One region of the Bradyrhizobium sp. BR 1433 genome, then DNA from elsewhere that is predicted to be linked to it. Evidence: predicted binding sites of a transcription regulator. Region 1 holds the regulator's gene; the other holds the start of a gene.
The links. The regulator PhoB, encoded in region 1, activates phosphate uptake and scavenging genes when phosphate is short. The targets are predictions, from matches to a motif close to TGTCATNNANCTGTCAT.
Positions count from the first base shown of each region.

Region 2: phnC (phosphonate ABC transporter ATP-binding protein) is a predicted target of PhoB. The motif match lies at 2,373-2,389, and genes of this name have one in related genera.

Region 1 is NZ_JBPUGG010000001.1:4,267,954-4,272,954, reverse strand. Features, by position in the region: gene pstB (phosphate ABC transporter ATP-binding protein PstB) at 1-649, shown strand, start outside; gene phoU (phosphate signaling complex protein PhoU) at 756-1,472, shown strand; gene phoB (phosphate regulon transcriptional regulator PhoB) at 1,618-2,328, shown strand; gene ACSKB9_RS20820 (GcrA family cell cycle regulator) at 2,521-3,033, opposite strand; gene ACSKB9_RS20815 (aspartate aminotransferase family protein) at 3,521-4,729, shown strand; gene argF (ornithine carbamoyltransferase) at 4,729-5,001, shown strand, end outside.
Region 2 is NZ_JBPUGG010000001.1:7,176,129-7,181,129, forward strand. Features, by position in the region: gene ACSKB9_RS34490 (DUF1045 domain-containing protein) at 1-459, opposite strand, end outside; gene ACSKB9_RS34495 (alpha-D-ribose 1-methylphosphonate 5-triphosphate diphosphatase) at 469-1,641, opposite strand; partial or broken gene ACSKB9_RS34500 (chloramphenicol acetyltransferase) at 1,638-2,304, opposite strand; gene phnC (phosphonate ABC transporter ATP-binding protein) at 2,516-3,331, shown strand; gene phnD (phosphonate ABC transporter substrate-binding protein) at 3,411-4,343, shown strand; gene phnE (phosphonate ABC transporter, permease protein PhnE) at 4,427-5,001, shown strand, end outside.

The sequences.
Region 1 (5,001 bases):
CGGCCCGTCCGGCTGCGGCAAGTCGACCCTGCTGCGCATCTTCAACCGGATGTATGACCTGTATCCGGGCCAGCGCGCGGTCGGCCAGCTGATGCTGGACCAGACCAACATTCTCGACCCCAAGCTCGACCTCAACTTGTTGCGCGCGCGCGTCGGCATGGTGTTCCAGAAGCCGACGCCGTTCCCGATGACGATCTACGAGAACATCGCCTTCGGCATCCGCCTCTACGAGAAGATCTCGAAGTCCGAGATGGACGACCGGGTCGAGAAGGCGTTGCGCGGCGGCGCGCTTTGGAACGAGGTCAAGGACAAGCTGAACGCCTCCGGCCTGTCGCTCTCCGGCGGCCAGCAGCAGCGCCTGTGCATCGCGCGCACCGTGGCGGTGCGCCCCGAGGTGATCCTGTTCGACGAGCCGTGCTCGGCGCTCGACCCGATCTCGACCGCCAAGGTCGAGGAGCTGATCCAGGAGCTCTCCGAGGACTACACGATCGCGATCGTCACCCATAACATGCAGCAGGCGGCGCGCGTCTCCGACAAGACCGCCTTCATGTATCTCGGCGAGCTGATCGAGTTCGACGACACCAACAAGATCTTCACCTCACCGAGCGATCGGCGCACCCAGGACTACATCACCGGCCGGTTCGGTTGACCGGCGCATGATCCGGAAAAGTGGAAACCGGTTTTCCGATCAGGTCATGCTAAAATTCACGACACGATACCATGATCCCCGGGATCATGGTTGAGGGAGACAAGCGATGGCTTCTGAACATACCGCCAAGGCATTCGACAGCGACCTGCAGGAGTTGACCCGCCTGGTCGCCGAGATGGGCGGCCTGGTCGAACGGATGATTACCGAGTCGGTCGACGCGCTGATCCGTCGCGACGTCGCGCTCGGCAAGCGCGTGGTCGCCGCCGACATCGAGATCGACAATCTGCAGCGCAACATCGAAGAGCGCGCGGTGCTGACGATCGCCCGCCGCCAGCCGATGGCGATCGACCTGCGTGAGATCGTTAGCGCGATGCGCGTCGCCACCGACCTCGAGCGGATCGGCGACCTCGCCAAGAACATGGGCAAGCGCGTCGCGGCGTTGGAGAGCGATTTCCAGCCGCTGAAGCTGATCCGCGGCCTCGAGCACATGACCGACCTCGTGCTGTCGCAGGTCAAGTCGGTGCTCGACGCCTATGCCGCGCACGACCTGCCGGCGGCGATGAACGTCTGGAAGGGCGACGAGGAGGTCGATGCGATCTGCACCTCGCTGTTCCGCGAACTGCTCACCTACATGATGGAAGATCCGCGCAACATCTCGTTCTGCATCCATCTGATGTTCTGCGCCAAGAACATCGAGCGGATCGGCGATCACGCCACCAATATCGCCGAGACCGTGTTCTACATGATCGAGGGCCAGCAGATCACCGACAAGCGCCCGAAGGGCGACATGACCACTTTTGCCACCACGGTGCCGGGCAACTGAGGCATGATCGGCAAGCGCGGAACCGGCAAGAGCGAAACTGGATGATCCTCGCGACAACTCGTTTCCGCGGGGACTATGCTCGAGGAAGTAAGCGTTTCGGTTTGCGTCTGGGCAACGGATCACCACAGAGAAAGAACTTAGACCGATGAGCGCACGCATTCTGGTAGTCGAAGACGAGGAAGCGCTGACGACGCTGTTGCGCTACAATCTCGATGCGGAAGGCTACGATGTCGAGACGGTGGGGCGCGGCGACGATGCGGATACAAGGCTGAAGGAGCGCGTTCCCGACCTCGTGGTGCTCGACTGGATGTTGCCGGGCCTGTCCGGCATCGAGTTGTGCCGCCGCCTGCGGGCGCGGCCCGAGACCAAGCAGCTTCCGATCATCATGCTGACCGCGCGCGGCGAGGAAAGCGAGCGCGTGCGCGGGCTTGCCACCGGCGCCGACGATTACATCGTCAAGCCGTTCTCGGTGCCGGAGTTGCTGGCGCGGGTGAAAGGCCTCTTGCGCCGGGCCAGCCCGGAGCGGCTTGCGACCGTGCTGACCTATGGCGACATCGAGCTCGACCGCGAGAAGCGCCGCGTGGCGCGCTCGGGCCGTCCCATCGATCTCGGGCCGACCGAGTATCGCCTGCTCGAATTCTTCCTCGAGCATCCCGGCCGCGTGTTCAGCCGCGAGCAACTGCTCGACAGCGTCTGGGGCCGCGACATCTACATCGACGAGCGCACCGTCGACGTGCATATCGGCCGCCTGCGCAAGCTGCTCAATCCGGGCCGCGAGCAGGATCCGATCCGCACCGTGCGCGGCGCCGGCTACGCGCTCGACGACCGCTTTGCCAAGGCCGAGCCGCAGCCGTAACGGGCGTTGGCTTAGCCCCGGCCCATCCAGCGTCGTCATTGCGAGCGTAGCGAAGCAATCCATTTCACCGCAAACGCGGAACGATGGATTGCTTCGTCGCTAACGCTCCTCGCAATGACGGTGGAGGCCACAAAAAAATCCCCGCTTTCGCGGGGATTTGTTTTTGAGGTCTTCCGTCGTTTTCCCGAGTGCTCACTTGATCTGCGGTTTCGCCGACGGCCGGCGGCGATCAGCGGCGGGCTGGTAGGCGACGCGCGAGTGATGCGCGCAATAGGGCAGGCCGCCGAGCGCTTTGCCGCCGCAGAAGAAGAATTCCGGGCTCGAGGGATCGCCGACCGGCCAGTGACAGGTGGCCTCGTTGAGCTCGAGCAGCGACAGCCGCTGGCTCATCGGCACCACATTGTCGTAGGAGATCGGATCGGGCTCCATCTCGGCCTCGAAGGCGTGCGCCAGCGCGGTGTTGCCGCGCGAGACCGGGCGCGCCACCCGCATCATGTGCTGGGCGGGGCGGGCCTTGCGCTGCCGCGGCGCGGCCGTGGAGGGTGCCTTGGCGCGGCCGGAGAGGCCGAGCCGATGCACTTTGCCGATCACGGCGTTTCGCGTCACATTGCCAAGTTCCGCCGCGATCTGGCTGGCCGACAGGCCGGACTCCCAGAGCTTCTTCAGCTGCTCGACGCGATCGTCGGACCAGGTCAATACAGTCATCGCATTCTTCCCTTCGCGTAGCGCCGGCCAAGCATTGGAGCGGCGCTGCGAGCCAATCTGGACAAATATCCCTGCGGCCAGAATCCCTTAGCCCTCGCCGGGCACGGTGTTGCGCCCGAACGTTTACGCGAGACACAAAGGCTACTTAGAGGGTCCAGTACCGCCGCACGAGATGTCGTACCCGACAGGCCAAACGCTACAATATGGCGTGACTCTGGCGCAAGAGTCCGCGGCCGTGCGTCCACATGTTCCCACACAGTTAAGCGTTGCGATGAGGCTTTTCCACCGCACCGGAATGCCCCGGATTGCGCTCGTTTCGCATTGCAGGAAGGCCACTTCGTGGCGATTGACACTTACCGACCGCAGCATACAATGCCCGCCACGTGCCGCCCGCAAAGGCGGCCGTTTTGTTTTCCGAAGCTGGCCGTTGCTGCGCTGGCGTCAAGGCGCGCGGCAATTGTCGGCTCAAAAGCCGTCAGTGATCGCCATGACCAACGCTGCCACGTCGCATCTGCTCCCCGTCTTCGCCAGGGTCGATCTCGGTTTCGAGCGCGGTGAGGGCGCCTGGCTGATCGCAACCAACGGCGACCGCTATCTCGATTTCACCTCGGGCGTCGCGGTCAACGCGCTCGGGCACGCGCATCCGTATCTCGTCAAGGCGCTGCAGGAACAGGCGACCAAGCTCTGGCACATGTCGAACCTGTTCAAGAGCCCGGACGGCGAGGTGCTTGCCGCGCGGCTGTGCGAGCAGAGCTTTGCCGACTTCGTGTTCTTCTGCAATTCCGGCGCCGAGGCGATGGAGGGCGTGATCAAGCTGGTCCGCCATTATCACTTCTCCAAGGGCCATGGCGAGCGCTACCGCATCATCACCTTCGAGGGCGCCTTCCACGGCCGCACGCTGGGCACGCTGGCGGCGACCGGCTCGGCGAAATATCTCGAGGGCTTCGGCCCGCCGATGGACGGTTTCGACCAGGTGCCGCATGGCGACATCGAGGCGGTGAAGAAGGCGATCGGCCCGCACACCGCCGGCATCCTGATCGAGCCGGTGCAGGGCGAGGGCGGCGTGCGCTCGGCGCCGCAGGCGTTCTTCAAGGCGCTGCGCGCGCTGTGCGACGAGCATGGCCTGCTGCTCGCTTTCGACGAGGTGCAGACCGGCATGGGCCGCACCGGCGAGCTGTTCGCCTACAAGCGCACCGGCGTCACGCCGGATGTGATGTCGCTGGCCAAGGCGCTCGGCGGCGGCTTCCCGATCGGCGCGGTGCTGGCGACCGCGCAGGCTGCTGCCGGCATGGCGCCCGGCTCACACGGCTCGACCTTCGGTGGCAATCCGCTCGCGGTCGCCGCCGCCAATGCCGTGCTCGACGTCATGCTGAAACCCGGCTTCTTCGAGCATGTGCAGAAGATGTCGCTGCTGCTCAAGCAGAAGCTCGCCTCCGTCGTCGACCGCTATCCCGGCGTGCTGTCGGAGGTGCGCGGCGAGGGGCTGTTGATCGGCGTCAAGGCCGTGGTGCCGTCGGGCGACCTGATCGCCGCGCTGCGCAGCGAGAAGCTGCTCACCGTCGGCGCCGGCGACAATGTGGTGCGGTTCCTGGCGCCGCTGATCGTGACCGAGGCCGAGATCGACCAGTCGATCACCGCGCTCGAGCGCGCCTGCGCGACATTGTCGGCGGCGCAGCCGAAGAAGGCGGCTGGATAATGAGCAAGCCGGTCCGTCACTTTCTCGATATCAACGAGCTGCCGCTCGGCGAACTGCGCAACATGCTGTCCGCCGGAGCCGCCATGAAGGCGAAGCTGAAGGCGCATGAGAAGGGCAGGAAGCCGCTCGAAGGCAAGACGCTGGCGATGATCTTCGAGCGCCCGTCGACCCGCACAAGGGTGTCGTTCGACGTCGGCATGCGCCAGCTCGGCGGTGAATCCATCATGCTGACCGGCGCCGAGATGCAGCTCGGCCGCGGCGAGACCATCGCG
Region 2 (5,001 bases), 2.9 Mb from region 1:
GCACTGCCGCGCGGTGAGTTTCTCTGGCCCGCGGCGCGCGCGATCTTCCGGCGTCAGCGGCGCGCGGAACGCGTCGAATTCGGTGACGCAATCGGCGGCAAGCTGCTGCAGGTCGTCCGAGCGGCTGGCCGGGATCACCGCGATGAAGCCGCTGATCGCATCGACCACCGGTTCGATCACCGGAATGCGCCGCGCGCGGCCGGCGAAGGCGGCACAGGCATCGAGAAGCTCGGCCTCGCTTCGACCGTCGGCGAGCGCGGTGGGCGCTTTCAGCGTGGCGTGGAATCCATACTTACGCGGATCTTCGGTCACCTCGCGCCAGTCGGGCGTGACGCCGTCGGGAAACTGCAGGTTGGCGCCTGACACGGCATCGTAGCCGAGCAGCGTCGAGCCGAAGCGGTGCAGGGCGCTGTCGGGTGACGGCGCATAGTAGATCGCGTAGCGCGGAGTGTTGGCCATGGGACTGGGCTACGCCGCCGCAACCGTCTTGCGCGGCGCGAGCGAATGAACGAGACAGCTCGCGTCTGCCAGGTGCACCAGCCGTCCGGCCGCTATCACGGCGACGATGCGCGGCCGCAGCGGCACCTTGTCGTCGACGACGACGATGTCGGCGCGGCGGCCCGCGGCGAGCACGCCGCGATCGCCGAGCCCTGCCGCACGAGCCGGCGCCGACGAGATCAGGTCCCAGGCCCTGGCGAGCGGCAGGATACCGTCGGCGGCGAGGCGGAACGCCGCGAGCAGCTGCGCCGGATAATAGTAGTCCGACGCCAGCACCGAGCACAGGCCTTGCGCGATCATGTCGGATGCCTTGGTCCAGCCGGTGTGGCTGCCGCCGCGCACTACATTGGGCGCACCGAACACGATGAAGTCGCCCGCCGCCGCAGCATCGCGCGCGGTCTCCTCGTTGACGGGGAATTCGGCGATCGTGGCGCCCAGCGCGCGAAACTCCTGGCGCATCGCCGGGCTGTTGTCGTCGTGCGACAGCATGCGGATATCGGCCGCGCGCGCGGCGGCGGCCAGTCGCGCGATCGAGGCGGGCACCTCGGGGCGGCGCGCCACGATCCGGTCGAGCATGTCGTTGACGGCCTCGACGGAGAGCCCGGTGCGCTCGGCCAGCTGGTTGCGCTTCTTCGGCTTGACGTTGCTATGGTCGTTGAAGGCGAACAGATCGATGCGGCCTTCACCGAGCCATTGAATGATCTCGGCCTCGGCCTCGAGATTGTGGGTCTCGTGACGCAGGTGGAGGCGGGTGTCGGCGGCGAGCTGCGGCCGCAGCGCCTCGATCGCATCGAGTAGCTTGCGCGCATTCTCCGCGCTGCGCAGGCCGGGCTCCCACGACCAGGTCGTGCCGTGGAACACGGTGGTGATGCCGTTGGCGATCGCCTGCCGGTCGCTGTCGATCAGCGCCACGTCGGTCGGGAAGTCGACGCCGGGGCGCGGCATCATTTGCCGCTCGAACGCATCGCCATGCAGGTCGATGATGCCGGGCAGCACCAGGAGGCCACTAGCATCGATGTGAAGCGCGGCGCGACCCTGCTCGGCGTCGAGCGCGCCGATGTCGCGACCAGCGGTCCGCAGCGAGGTCTCGACCAAGGCGCCGTCAACCAGCGTGCGCCCGCCCTCGATGAAAATGTCCGTCACGATGCGGCGCTCCGTTGTTTGTTCTGTGATTGGGATACGGCCTCGGCCTCATGCTTGTCGAGGAATTCCTCGACCGCGAGCTTGCGAAAGTCGGACAGGACGCGGCGGAGCGTCTCGTGATCGCAGTCCCACCATGCGAGCGCGGCGAGGCGGTCGGCGATCGTCTCGGAGAAGCGCCGCTTCACGGGCCGCGCCGGATTGCCGGCAACGATGGTGTATGCGGGAACGTTCTTGGTCACGATCGCGCCGGCAGCGACGACAGCGCCGGTTCCGATGTTCCGTCCTGGTAACAGGATCGCACCGTGCCCGATCCAGACGTCATGGCCGATATGCACGTGATGCGCACGTCGCCAGTTGAAGAAGTCGGTGTCGTCGCTCTCTCCGGGAAAATAAGCGCTGGCGCGGTAGGTGAAATGCGCTTGAGTTCGCGCGATGCATCGGGTGGTTGCCGGGGTTGATGCGAGTCATCGCCGCGATCGAGCAAAACTTGCCGATCGAGGTGTAGGTGATCTGGCTGTCGTTCACGACGTAGGAATAGTCATCCATGCTGACTTCAAGCAGGATCGTGCGCGCGCCGACCTCGGTATATTTGCCGAGCTTGCTCTCACGGACCGACGCGGTCGGGTCGACGGTCGGCACAACCGAGAGTGTTTTTCCGGCCATCAGGGCCTCCGCAAATCTTCAAGAATCTTGGGCTTCCGGGGGATGCGCGCTCGTCATCGGGATGCTCGATGACAACATCATGACGTTGCGATGACGGCAAGGGAGCGACAAGGGAGGGGTGTGGACGATCGCCGCACCGCAGCGCTGTCGTCACATAACTGTAAAACGCCGGGGATAGCGATGGCCCAACGAGGCGCGGTTGGAGCATTACATGCTGGTGGTGGAAGGTTTGACGTGCCGTTTCGGCACGAAAGCCGCAGTCGACAACGCGTCCTTTTCGATCGCGCCGGGCAGCTTTGTCGGCGTGATAGGCCGCTCCGGCGCCGGCAAGTCGACGCTGCTGCGGATGATCAACCGTCTCGCCGATCCGACCTCCGGCCGTATCCTGTTCGAGGGCACCGACGTCACCGCGTTGCGCGGCAAGGAACTGCGGCGGTGGCGCGCGCGCTCGGCGATGATCTTCCAGCAGTTCAATCTGGTCGGCCGCCTTGATGTGCTGACCAACGTGCTGATGGGCCGGCTGGCCCAGATTCCGTCATGGCGCTCGCTGGCGCAGGTCTGGCCGGAGCAGGACAGGGCGCTCGCACTGTCGGCGCTCGAGCAATTCGACATCGCCCAGCTGGCGGCACAGCGCGCCGACCAGCTCTCCGGCGGCCAGCAGCAACGCGTCGCGATCGCCCGCGCGCTGGTGCAGGAGCCTGACATCATTCTCGCCGACGAGCCGATCGCCTCGCTCGATCCGCGCAACACCAAGATCGTGATGGACGCGCTGCTGCGCATCAACAAGCATTTCGGCATCACGGTGCTTTGCAATCTGCACTCGCTCGACCTGGCGCGGACCTATTGCGACCGCCTGGTCGGCATGGCCGCAGGTCGCGTGGTGTTCGATGGCGCCCCCGCGGCGCTCACCGACCATATCGTCCGCGAGCTCTATGACCTCGAGGCCAATGACGTCATCGGCGCAGCACCGCTGCCCGCGCCCGACGGTGCAACTGCGCCGGCACTCGGCACCGCAGCCGCGGCCTGAGCGTCGCGCATTTTTCAATCTGGGAGGCCGGGCATTTTGCCCGGCCAACAGGTGCAACTACAACAAAAGAGGGGTAGTCATGTTCACTCGTCGCATCATTCTGGCTGGCGCCGCCGCGCTGGCATTTGCCGGTTCGGCCTCCGCGCAGGACTGGAAGGCAAAGTATCCGGAGCTCACCTTCGCGGTGGTGCCGGCCGAGAACGCCTCCGGCGTCACCGAGCGCTGGACGCCGTTCGTGGCGTATCTGTCGAAGGAGCTCGGCGTGAAGGTCACACTGCGCATCGCCAACGACTACGCGGCCGTCATCGAAGGCCAGCGCGCCGGCAACATCCAGATCGCCAGCTACGGCTCGGCCTCGTTCTCTCGCGCGCGCCTGACCGGCGTCAAGACCGACGCGTTCGCCAACGATATGAACGCCGACGGTTCGACCGGCTATTACTCGGTGTTCTTCGTCAAGGCGTCGAGCCCGTACAAGACCGTCGAGGACCTGAAAGGCAAGAATCTCGGCCTGGTCGATCCGAACTCGACGTCCGGCAACAACGTGCCGCGCTTCGAACTCAACAAGATGGGCATCGCGAACGCCGAAGGCTTTTTCGGCAAGGTCGTGTTCACCGGCAGCCACGAGAACGCCGTCCTGGCGCTGTCGCAGGGAACTGTTGATGTGGCCGCCAACCAGTGGACCAACGAGGACGATTCCACGCTCGCCCAGATGCTGACCAAGGGCATGCTGAAGAATGCCGACGGCTCGGCGATGAAGAAGGATGATTTCCGCATCATCCACAAGTCGGCGCTGATCATCAACGGCCCCTATGCGTACAACACCGATCTTCCGGAGGACCTGAAGGCTGCGATCGCAAAGGCCTTCTTCGACGCCCCGACCAAGGACAAGGCCGCCTTCGACCGTCTGTCCGACGGTCAGAAGAAGGGCTTCCATCCCGCCACCACCAAGGATTGGGACGGCACCATCGAGCTGATCAAGTTCGTCGACGGCTTGCGCAAGAAGGCGAGCTGATCGCACGCCTGACGTCACGAGGGCCGGGCGTATAGCCCGGCCCTTTCTCCCCACTCAATTCCGAACCGGACTGGCACGCGTCGATGGCGACCGCCGTATCCATTCTTCCAGCGCAGCAGCTGGCGACGCTGGAGGACGCCTACCGCAAGTCCGTCGCACGCAAGCGGTTGAAGGCCGCGCTGGCAACGGCGGCATTCTGTGCGGTGCTGGTGATCGCGGCGTTCGGCGCGGAAGTGAACCTGCGCACGCTGTTCACCTATTTCGGCAATTTCGTCAGCTATTTCGATCGCATCCTGACGCTGGATTCCGGCGCGCGGGTCTGGACCGATCCCGCCGAATGGTTCTGGGGTTGGCATAAGTGGCTGAAGATGCTCGGCGAGACGATCCTGATCAGCTATGTCGGCACGCTGACGGGTGCGGTGCTCGCCTTCGCGCTCAATTTCTTCGCGGCCCAGAATACGTCGCCGGGCCCATGGGTACGTTTCACGATCCGCCGCCTGCTGGAATTCGCGCGCACCGTCCCCGGCATCGTGTTCGCGCTGATCTTCGTGATCGCGTTCGGCCTCGGGCCGATGGCCGGCGTGCTGGCGATCGCGATCCACACCACCGGGGCGCTCGGCAAGCTGTTCGCCGAGATCGTCGAGAATGCCGACATAAA